Regions from separate parts of the Aminiphilus sp. genome, predicted to be linked through region 1. Evidence: riboswitches for the same ligand, from Rfam matches in the RefSeq annotation. Region 1 holds a riboswitch; the other holds the start of a gene.
What was found. A riboswitch is a leader RNA that binds a small molecule or an ion and turns the genes downstream of it on or off. The one in region 1 is predicted to bind cobalamin.
Positions count from the first base shown of each region.

Region 2: another riboswitch for cobalamin. It lies ahead of cbiE (precorrin-6y C5,15-methyltransferase (decarboxylating) subunit CbiE); the one in region 1 lies ahead of Q1K49_RS06365 (hypothetical protein).

Region 1 is NZ_JARKPW010000106.1:83-5,411, forward strand. Features, by position in the region: partial or broken gene Q1K49_RS06365 (hypothetical protein) at 1-930, opposite strand, end outside; cobalamin riboswitch at 1,233-1,406, opposite strand; gene Q1K49_RS06370 (cupin domain-containing protein) at 1,563-1,889, shown strand; gene Q1K49_RS06375 (FadR/GntR family transcriptional regulator) at 1,914-2,651, opposite strand; gene Q1K49_RS06380 (ABC transporter substrate-binding protein) at 3,043-4,155, shown strand; gene Q1K49_RS06385 (iron ABC transporter permease) at 4,162-5,196, shown strand; gene Q1K49_RS06390 (ABC transporter ATP-binding protein) at 5,202-5,329, shown strand, end outside.
Region 2 is NZ_JARKPW010000131.1:4,791-10,119, forward strand. Features, by position in the region: gene Q1K49_RS07955 (SH3 domain-containing protein) at 1-329, shown strand, start outside; gene Q1K49_RS07960 (AAA family ATPase) at 326-1,432, shown strand; gene Q1K49_RS07965 (DUF4276 family protein) at 1,429-2,100, shown strand; gene Q1K49_RS07970 (DNA-deoxyinosine glycosylase) at 2,237-2,803, shown strand; cobalamin riboswitch at 2,849-3,028, shown strand; gene cbiE (precorrin-6y C5,15-methyltransferase (decarboxylating) subunit CbiE) at 3,216-4,736, shown strand; gene cobM (precorrin-4 C(11)-methyltransferase) at 4,733-5,329, shown strand, end outside.

The sequences.
Region 1 (5,329 bases):
GGGGGAGGAGAAGACCTTGCAGGGGTTCGGATCGGGCCAGTTCACCGCGTCGTTGTAATAGGCCGTCACATAAAGAATGCCCGAGGCGGTGACGCCGATGAAGTCGAAGGCATAGGCGGCGGCGCTCGCCGGAAGATCCGCCGCGGTGGCGAAGGTGCTCTTTTCGAGGGTGGACACCGAGACCGCCTCGATGGCGGTGGTCCCGGAGGCGTTCTTCGCGCCGCCGAAGGACGTGACGAGGATCTTGCCCAAGGTGGGTGCATAGGCCATGGCGGAAGGATTCTTGCCCACCGCAACCCGGCCGATCTCCTCCAGGGAGGCGGGATCGAGCTTCACCAGCGAACCTGCGGCGTGCACGGGAGGCCAGGAGGCATCCCGTCGCTCGATGAGGACGAAGAGCGCATCATTCACCACGAGGACGCTTTTCACGTATTCGCTGAGGTTGGCGGCAACGCCGTCGTCAAAGTTGACCGAGGCGACCTGCGCGTAGTTGTTCGTCATGTCGTGCTTGGTGAGATACGAGGCCGTGCCGTCGTTGTAGTAGTTCGCCAGAAAGAGCCACGTTCCCCAGGTGGCCGCCCCGGCGATGTTGTGCCCCAGCGTCCTGTTCACCTCCGGGGTTCCCCAGTTCTCGGGATTGTAGACGGTGAAGGTGTCCAGGGCGGCCCCGTAGTTGTTCGTCTCCCGGTGGAGCACCTTCCAGGCCCCGTCTTTCTGGAAGGAAAAGAGCGCTGGATCCCCTCCGGCGGAGCCCACCTTCACGGCGGAATCCCCCGAGGCCACTCCAAGAACCCCCGACGTGTAGTCCGTGGTGGCGTAGACCGCCTTCTCCACGGCCCCCGCGACGGCCGATCCGAACGCCAGAAACACTACAAGCATCACTGTGAAGATCCGCGACATGCGGAAGAAACGCTCCTTGTTCCGCTGCATGCTGCACGTCTCCTTTCCGTATTTCTCCCGGACCCGAAAAAGACATCGCCTCCCGGCGGCTCCTTTCGGGTTCCCTCCAAAGCCTTCCCTGCCGAGCCGCCCCTTTCGGGAGCCGGACAAGGAGATGCCTTCCTCCTTGAAGAGTGTCACCCATGAGGGACTTTCGAGACGGACATCACCTCCCCCGGAGTGGAATTTCCGTCGCGCCTTCGCCCACGCGCCGCGTCCGAAACCCCGTTTCTCCTGGGAAGTGCCCTTTTCCGGAATGAGGAAAACGAAAAGGACACCTTCCGCCCTCGAGGAAGGAGTCTTGCGACGCGGGGCAGTGTCCGGACTCGGAGTCATCCTCCGCACGGGCCTTCCAGAACGGTTCGTTCCGTGGCGTCGTCCGTGCATCGTCATCCTTACCGTAGCGGGGCTGTGCCGGCTTCACACCGGCTTCCTGCCCTCCGCGAACCTGTCTATAACGACAAAAAGAGGTTTCTCCCTTTCCGTCGCCCTGTTCCTGCGGTAGCATAACAGGAAGAAGCGCATCCGTCAAAATGCCGGATGTGCCGCCGTATCCGGCGGAGGGAAAGCATCGCATTCTTTTCGGAACGAGGGTGATCGCTGTGGAAGAGTTTCCTGCGTTCATGAGAAATCCGGCGAACCGCATCCGGCGGAGTTCGCAGTACACGAAGGACATCGAGGGCTATGTCGCGGGCGGGGCCGACGGCTCGCAGATGGCCTTCTGGACGTCCTTCGCGGACAGGACCTCCGACGAGCACGTCCACGACTACGACGAATATCTCGTCTGCGTGCACGGGCGCTACACCGTGACCATGGCGGGAAGGACGGTGACGCTCGATCCCGGCGACGAGCTGTTTATCCCCTCCGGCGTGGCTCACGGGGGATGCTGCACCGCAGGCACGAGAACCATCCACGCCTTCGGCGGCAGACGGGCCGAGCGGGAGGCCTGACCCCCGGCGGAAACCGGGGGCGCGTCAGCAGAAGAGCGTCCGATACCTGTCCAGGTGCCTTTCGAGGCAACCGCGGGCGGCCTCCAGGTTCCGCGCCTCGATGTAACAGGTCAGGTTCCGGTGACACTCGAGGATCTCCCGCTGATGCAGGAGCGATTCCTCCGCGTCGAGGCTTTGAAAGCGCTCCCCCATACTCTGGGAGAGAATGCGGTACAGCACCCGGTAGACCACGGCCACAAGGCCGTTGCGCCCCGCTTCGGCGATGCGCCGATGGAACGCCAGATCCTGGAGAAGAAACGTCTCCCAGTGCCCCAGACAGCCCTCCGCGGCGGCGACGATCTCCCGAAAGGCGCGGAGGTCCTCGCCGGTGCGGCGCTCCACACACCAGGCGAGCATGGCCTGTTCGAGGACGATGCGAAACTCGTAGATCTCCTTCGCGGAGATCCGCTCCAGATGGAGCATCGTCTCCAAGGGCTCCTCGATGTTCGACGCGGCGAAGTGCTGCACCGTGGTGCCGCCACCGGGAACGATCCGGACCAGGCCGCTCTGTTCGAGCATGCGCAGCGCCTCCCGCACGGTGGGGCGGCTGCGTTTGAACTGGGTGATGAGGGTCCGCTCCGAGGGGAGCTTGTCCCCCACCTTGAACCGGCCGTCGAGAATGCTGCGCCGGATCTGTTCGTAAATCGCCTCCGAGGCCTTGACGGTGCACACCGGCTTGAACTCCGCATACCCGGCGCTTTTCCGGATCTTTTCCCCGGACATGGAGCCATTCCCCCCATACGATAGCTTTGCCCCGTTCGGCGGAAGACGGTCTCTTTTCCGTGTGTCCCCCCCGACCTGCGCGCCTCCCGCCTCCCGACAGGCGGCAAAGAGGCCACGCACGACGACGCCTCACCTCATTCTACAGGGACACCGGAAAGGCCGCACGCCTTCGTCGCCCCTGTTCGTCATGGATGACATGTTCATCGTCCCGCCCAGGGGTGACACTATCACTGTCCAGCCACACGAGTGAAAAAAAGGATTTGACAAGACGCGGGGGTTTTGTTATGTTGCGCGAGTGTTAGATGATTCTAACACTCGCGCCGCCGTCGGAATATCTGCCGGAAAGCGTCATGTGTCGGTGAGATGTGCCAGAAAGAGAGGAGATCGTTTCATGCACAGGATGTTGGGAAACAGGCTTCGGGTTGTCGGAACGGGACTATGCGCCCTGTTCCTCGTGTGCTTTCTCATGTCGCCCGGAGATGGGGCGCAAACGGTCGTCACGGACCAGGCCGGAAGAGAGGTCGTGATCGAAGGCCCGGTCAAGCGCATCGTCACCATTCCCATTCCGGCCGCCAGCATGGTGCTCGCCATCGACGGCTCTTCGGAACGGCTGGTGGGAATGAATCCGCTCTCGAAGACGGCCATCGAGGGGGAAATCCTTTCCGAATTCTTCCCCGAGGCGCTGCGGATCCGCAGCGATATCGTCCAGGGAGAGGGGTTCCAGCCCAACGTGGAGTCGCTCATGAGCCTCGCACCGGACATCGTCTTCCAGTGGGGGAACTTCGGCGACAATCTCTACATCCCCCTGCTGGATGCGGGGATGAAGATCGCGCTCTTCAAGTACGGCACCCAGGAATACCTTGAGGGATGGATCGAGACGTTCGGCGCCATCCTCGGAAAGCAGGAGAAGGCTGCCACGATTCTCGACTGGCACAGGAAGACCCGCGAACAGCTCACCCGGAGAAGCGAGGCCATCCCCGATTCCGAAAAACCACGGACGCTTTATTTCCTCCGTTTTCTCGCCAACTATCAGGTCGCCGGAAAGAACACGCACAACGACGTCTCGATCGTCCTCTCGGGAGGCAAAAACGTCGCCGCGGAAGAGATCGACGGATTCGCCGCCGTGAACGAGGAACAGATTCTGCTGTGGGATCCGGAGGTCATTCTGCTCAACGGTTTCGAGCGGGATCTCACCCCCGAGCATGTCTACGCCGACGAGCGGCTCAAGGGAGTCTCCGCGGTAAAGAACCGCCGCGTCTACAAGCTCCCCCTCGGAGGTTACCGCTGGGATCCCCCCAATCAGGAGACGCCCCTCATGTGGATGTGGATGTCCTCCGTTCTCCATCCCGGGCGGGACAGGTTCGACCTTCCCGGAGAAATGGAAAAAGCCTACACCCTCCTCTACGGAAAAACCCTCTCCCGGGCGCAGTACGAGCATATTCTCGGAATGGAGAGAAACCGGGGAAGCGCGCACTACGAAGCTCTCTTCGGAAGGGCACAGTAGGGCATCGTGACCGAACGACACCGCGCCGTTCCCTTCCCCCTTCTTGCAGGAGTGCTTCTTGCCCTGACGGCGGCAGTCGCCCTGTTCTCTCTGGCGATCGGGCGTTTTCCCGTTCCCGTGGAGCGTGTTGCCCGAATCCTGCTCTCGGTGCTTTTTCCCACAGAGGCTTCCTGGACTCCCCAGGAAACCTCTGTGGTCCTTCTCATCCGCCTTCCCCGCGTTCTGGGTTCCCTGCTCGCCGGAGGAGGACTGGCACTCGCCGGAGCGGCTCTTCAGGGCGTCTTCCGCAATCCCCTGGTAGGACCGCAGATCATCGGCGTTTCCTCCGGGGCGGGGTTCGGCGGCGCGGTGGCGATTCTGTTCTTCGACGGCCTTTTCGCGGTGATTCCCCTCGCCTTTGTCTTCGGCCTTCTGGCGATGGTCGCCGTCTGGAGCCTCGGCTCGGGCGAACGGGAGGAATCTCTTCTCTCGCTCGTGCTCGGCGGCGTGGTCATCAGCGCGTTCTTCACGGCGCTCACCTCTCTCGGCCAGTATGTGGCCGATCCCTACAACAAGCTCCCCGCAATCGTCATGTGGCTCATGGGCAGTTTTGCGTCGTCGTCGTGGGAAAGGCTGCTCTTCGCCGCTCCGGTGATCTGCTGTGCGGGAACGCTGCTGCACCTGATCAGGTTCAGGATCAACGTCCTCTCGTTGGGGCAGGAGGAGGCGGAGTCCCTCGGCATGAACGTCCACCGCAACAGGTGGCTTGTCCTCGCCTGCACGACGCTGATCACTGCGGCAACCGTGGCACTGGCAGGGATCGTGGGATGGGTGGGGCTTGTCGTCCCGCATATGGCGCGCATGCTGGTGGGGTCCGACCACAGGAAGCTGCTTCCCGTGTCGGCGCTTCTCGGCGCGTCGTATCTCATCCTGATGGACGACATCGCCAGAAGCCTGACCGCGGCGGAGATTCCGATCGGGATATTGACGGCGCTCGCGGGAGCCCCGCTTTTCGCGTTCCTGCTCAAGAAACGCCAGAGAAAAGGAGGTGCATGGATGTGATCACCATGGAAAAAGGAGGATTCCGGTACAGCCGAGAAAACTGGATATTCCGCAACCTCTCCCTCTCCGTCGGCGAAGGGGAGATCCTCTCCATCCTGGGGCCGAACGGCAAGGGGAAGACGACGCTTCTGAA
Region 2 (5,329 bases), on a different contig from region 1:
CCCTGGAGGGGCTTCCCGTGGCGGAAAAGAAGGCGCGCCTCCTCGCGGAGGGACTCCCTTTCCGGACGCTGGTGGCACTGCGGGGACACATCATGCTCTACATCGGCTCCTGGAGAGGTGAACCGGTGGTCCTCCACACCACTTGGGGCGTGCGAACCCTGAAGGACGGCAGAGAAGGGCGACACGTCATCGGCAAAACGGTGATCACCACCCTCACCCCCGGCGCGGAACTTCCGGACCTGCATCCGTCGGGAACCATCGGCGAGCGGATCACGGGGTTCACGGTGCTTTCGCCGCAGCAATCCGAAGGAGGGAAGACCGCACCATGACCGCTACATACCCGATAGACCGGATCACACTTCAGGGGTTCAAGTCTATTCGCCGCCTCGACGCATTGAAACTGAGGGAACTGAACGTGCTTATCGGCTCCAACGGCGCGGGAAAAAGTAATTTTGTCGATTTCTTCCGCATGCTCGGTGAAATGGTCGAAGGCCGCCTGCAAAGGTGGACGCGAAACCAGGGATCGGCGGACCGGATCGTAAGCTTCGGCGTGAAGGCGACGACGAGGTTGGAATCCACAATCACATTCGGGCCGAATGGCTATAGTTTCGCCCTCGAACCGACGGTGGACGGGGGGTTTGCCTTTATCAACGAACAGACCTTTTTCGACGGAACACATTCCTCCGCGTGGAAATCATTGGGTTCGGGCCATCTGGAGTCGAAACTCAAAGAACAGCGAACATTCCCGAAGGCGAGTATCGCGGAATACTGCTACAACTCCATCTCCGGCTGGAAGATTTTTCATTTCCACGACACGAGCGACACCGCAGGAGTGAAACGCCTCTGCGCACTTCACGACAACACCTTTCTCCGCCGGGACGCCGCCAATCTCGCCGCGTTCTTGTACCGTCTGGCCCATGAAACACCCGAGATTTATCAGCGCATCAGGAACGTAGTGCAACTCGCAATCCCTTTCTTCGACGATTTTCTTCTCGTACCACAGAGACTGCCATCTGAAGAAGAACAGATCCGTCTTCTCTGGAAACAAAAGGAGAGTGACTATCCTTTCTGGCCAAGCCAATTGTCGGACGGCTCCATCCGTTTTATTTGCCTCGTCACCGCGTTGCTACAACCAGATCCTCCCTCGACGATCATCATCGATGAACCGGAACTGGGACTGCATCCCTATGCACTCGCACTGCTCGCCTCCCTGCTGCGCTCCGTTTCTAGGCGGGTACAGATCATCGTTTCCACACAATCGGTACCGTTCGTCAACGAGTTTTCCGTCGAGGATCTGCTCGTCGTAGAACGGAGAGAGGGGACTACGACGTTCCGTCGCCACGAAGAGGGATCCTTCCGCGAATGGTTAAAAGAATATTCCCTCGGGGAACTTTGGGAGAAGAATCTTCTCGGGGGGAGACCTAGCGTATGATTCGCGTCCACGTCATCTGCGAGGGACTCACGGAAGAGCAGTTCATCAACGAACTTTTGCTTGTCCCCCTTTCGGCGGAGAAAATTCTTCTGCTGCCATCGCAATTGGGCAGGCCGGGACACAAGGGCGGCAACGTCGGGTATGCTCGCCTCCTTTTCGACATCAGGGAGCGCCTGTTACGTGACATCGAGTGTTTCTGCACCACCTTTCTCGATTACTACGCCCTGCCGTCGGATTTTCCGGGAAAAAGCGACGCCGGCAAATTCCGAAACGTGGAGAGCCGCTACTTCTCCGTTGTCTCGGCCCTCGCCGACCGCGTAAAACACGATCTCGGCGAGGATGCCTCTCGACGGTTCATTCCCTATGTGCAAATGCACGAATTCGAGGCGCTGCTTTTCAGCCGACCGGAAAGCCTGGCAAAAAGCCTGGGGCATTCTGAACTCTCCGAAGCTTTTACGGAAATACGACGCGGATTTTCCTCACCCGAATACATTGATGACGGCCCGGAAACCGCTCCAAGCAAGCGCATAGAAAAACTCTTTCGGAACTACGACAAGCCGCTCCACCCCATCTTGGGAGCTCGGGAAATCGGCCTGAGCACAATTCGGAGAGAATGCTCTCTGTTCGACGATTGGGTTCGCAGGCTCGAAGCAGTGCACCCAGAATGAACGTCTCCCACGAACGAACTCGCACCACGGACACGTTTTCCTCCTGGTCGATGCAGGCGATCCCATCCTGTCCCGCGAGCGCGCCCGGGAGAGGCGTTCTCCGCGACACAAAAAAGTCGCAAGCGCCCTGCAGGACATGACGCTTCTTCGTGGCTTTCCTCCCATCGCCCGGAGCGACGCGACCCGCCTCGTCCTGGGCAGCATGCCCGGCGAGGCATCTCTGGCGAAGGGCGAGTATTACGGCCATCCGCGCAACGCCTTCTGGCCGATTCTCGGAGCTCTGCTCGGTTTCGATCCCGACGCGCCCTATGTCGAGCGCTGCGAAGCCCTCCGCCGGGCCCGCATCGCCCTCTGGGACGTCCTCGCCTGCTGTGAACGGCCGGGAAGCCTCGATGCGGACATCGTGGCATCCTCCATCGTTCCCAACGACTTCGGCACCTTCTTCGCGGCCCATCCACAGATCCGCATCATCTATTTCAACGGAAGCACCGCGGAAAGCGCCTTCCGCCGCCATGTGCGGGCTCTGCTCCCCGAGCGGCTGCGGACGCTCCCAGGGATCCGGCTTCCCTCCACCAGCCCAGCCCACGCGGGGCGTTCCTTCGAAGCGAAACGCGCCGCCTGGTCGTGTCTTCTCGAAGACGCGGGGAACGCGCAAAAAAACGAAACTCCTCCGAAGGATTCCCCGGAAGGATCGGAGGTATAATTGACAAGACTTCGAGATGCACGCCCGCGGACGCTTCTTTTGGCGTCAGCTGGCGTGGCCATAGTTCGCCAGAACAGGTGACGGGAAACCGGTAGCACGCCGGTGCGGCCCTCGCCACTGTAGCCGGGACGAAACCGCGCACATCCCACTGGAGTCAAGCTCTGGGAAGGGGCGGAAGTAGGACGAACGGAAGCCAGGAGACCGATCTGTTCTGGAAGGGGAGCGTCCGCGCGGGCGGCAGGCTGCCTCGGCCGGTTTCATTGGAAAACCTGCGGAGGAGGGCGCGGAGATCTCGCCCTCCTTGTTTCGTCTTCTTCTGCGGCGTCGGAGAAACGACGACGGAAGAGAGGCATTCAGTCCACAAAGCGGAGTACGGGACATTGCGCACGTTGAGGAAAGCGTGGAGAGGGCCATGAACAACATCTTCTGCATCGGCATGGGACCCGGCGGCGCCGAACAGGTGACCCGGGCGGCAATGCAAACGGCGGCGTCCGTGCCGTTTCTTCTCGGAGACGCCCGTTTTCTCGCCCTCGTTGCGGCAGGTCCTTCCGTGGCGCCGCAACACCTGGAGGAGTTGCCCCGGGGAACCGAGGCGACCTTGCGGCGTGTGGCGGAACTTCTCGAAAAAGGCCCCGTGGGCGTCCTGGTGAGCGGCGACACGGGGTTCTACAGTCTCGCATCCTCTCTGGTGCGCCGGTTCGGTCCTGAAAAGGTCCGGCTCGTTCCGGGCATCTCCAGCATGCAGCTTCTGGCGGCACGACGCGGCCGCTCCTGGGTGAACGTCCCCACCCTCTCCCTGCACGGACGGACGCTCGAAAATCCGGAGGAGCTCCACCCATCAACGGGCGAACGCCCCTCCGCGGAGGCATCCCCGGGGACGAGGACCACCGGAGGAGCGCTCGCCGCCCTCCAGAGCGAGGCGGTGGTCCTTTTGGGCGGATGGGAGCGGGTTCCGACACAGCTCCGGGAGCTGGCAGATCGCCTCGGCCCGGAGCGCAAAGGCGCGCTCGCCTGGGATCTGGGCCTGCCGGAGGAATCCATCACGGAGGGAACGCTCTCGGAGCTGGCAACCATGGAGCCTCGGGGACGCCTGCCTCTTCTCTGGCTCGACCCCCCCGAGGTCGAGCCGCCCCGCAGGGATTTTCTCCTGGAAGACGGCGCCGGAGCCGGAGAAAACCCCCTCCCCACAGGCGTCCTCCCCGATTCCTGGTTTTCGAGGGACGAGGGAATCCCCCTCACGAAGGCCCCCGTCCGCGCCGCTCTTCTCGGCCTGCTCCACCCTCTCCGGGGGTGTCGGGTTCTCGAAATCGGGACGGGAACAGGAGGCATGACGGTGGAGCTTGCCCGTGCCGCGGGGCCGGAGGGAACAGTGCTCTCCGTTGAACCGAAGCAGGAGGCGCTCGCTCTCGCGGCGCGCAACTGCCTTCGGGCGGGCATCGCCGTGGAAATGAGGGCGCGACACGGAGCAACCACCTCTTCTCCGAAGGAAGACACCGTCTCTGCGACGGCACCTGTGGCCGGTTCCGCAGGATGTGCGACGCAGGACCCATTCCGCCGCGACACAGCGGACGACGGAGAGTGCGCGGGGCGGACGCCCCGGGGCAGGGTGTGCCTCCTTCGGGGGAGCGCACCGGAGACACTGGCGGGACTTCGGTGCGCGGACGCGGTCTTCGTGGGCGGCCACGGCGGCGCCCTTCCGGAGGTGCTCGCCGCCTGCTGGAAGCTGCTCCGCCCCGGAGGACGCCTGGCGGCGACGTTCATCCTCGTGGACAGAGCCATGACGGCACTGCGTACACTGGAAGATCTGGGGGGCTCGCCGGGTTTCTGGCAGCTCACCGCAGGATACGGTAAACCCCTGGCGGGATCGTGGATGCTCTCCGGACAAAACCCGGTCTTTCTCGTCTGGGGAGACAAGGAGGCGAAACAGGCATGAACCGAGAACACTCGGACGGGGAACACGCAACGCCGTTCCAGGCGGAGGTGACCATCGTCGGCGCCGGTCCCGGAGATCCGGAACTGCTCACGCTGAAAGGAAAGCGCCTCCTCGAAACGGCGGACCTCGTGGTCTACGCGGGAAGTCTCGTGGCTCCCGCGCTGCTGGCGTTCTGCAACCCTTCCTGCGAAAAGGTGGATTCGGCCTCCCTCGATCTGGAGGAACAGGTGGAACTCATGAGCAGGGCCGCGCTGGAGGGACGGCGCGTGGTGCGCCTCCACACCGGAGATCCCAGCCTTTACGGAGCGACGGCGGAGCAGATTCGAGAACTGGAGGCCCGAGGCGTGGGCGTGACCATCGTTCCCGGCGTGTCGAGCCTTCAGGCCGCAGCGGCGCGCCTCGGCGTGGAATACACCGTGCCCGGGGGCACCCAGACGGTGATCTGCACCCGAGCGGCGGGGCGCACGCCCGTTCCCGCCTCGGAATCTCTGGAGCGGCTCGCCGCATCGCAAAGCACCCTGGTGATCTTCCTCAGCGCCGGACAGGCGGATCAGGTCGCCAATGCGCTTCTTCGGGGCGGTTACGCACCGGAC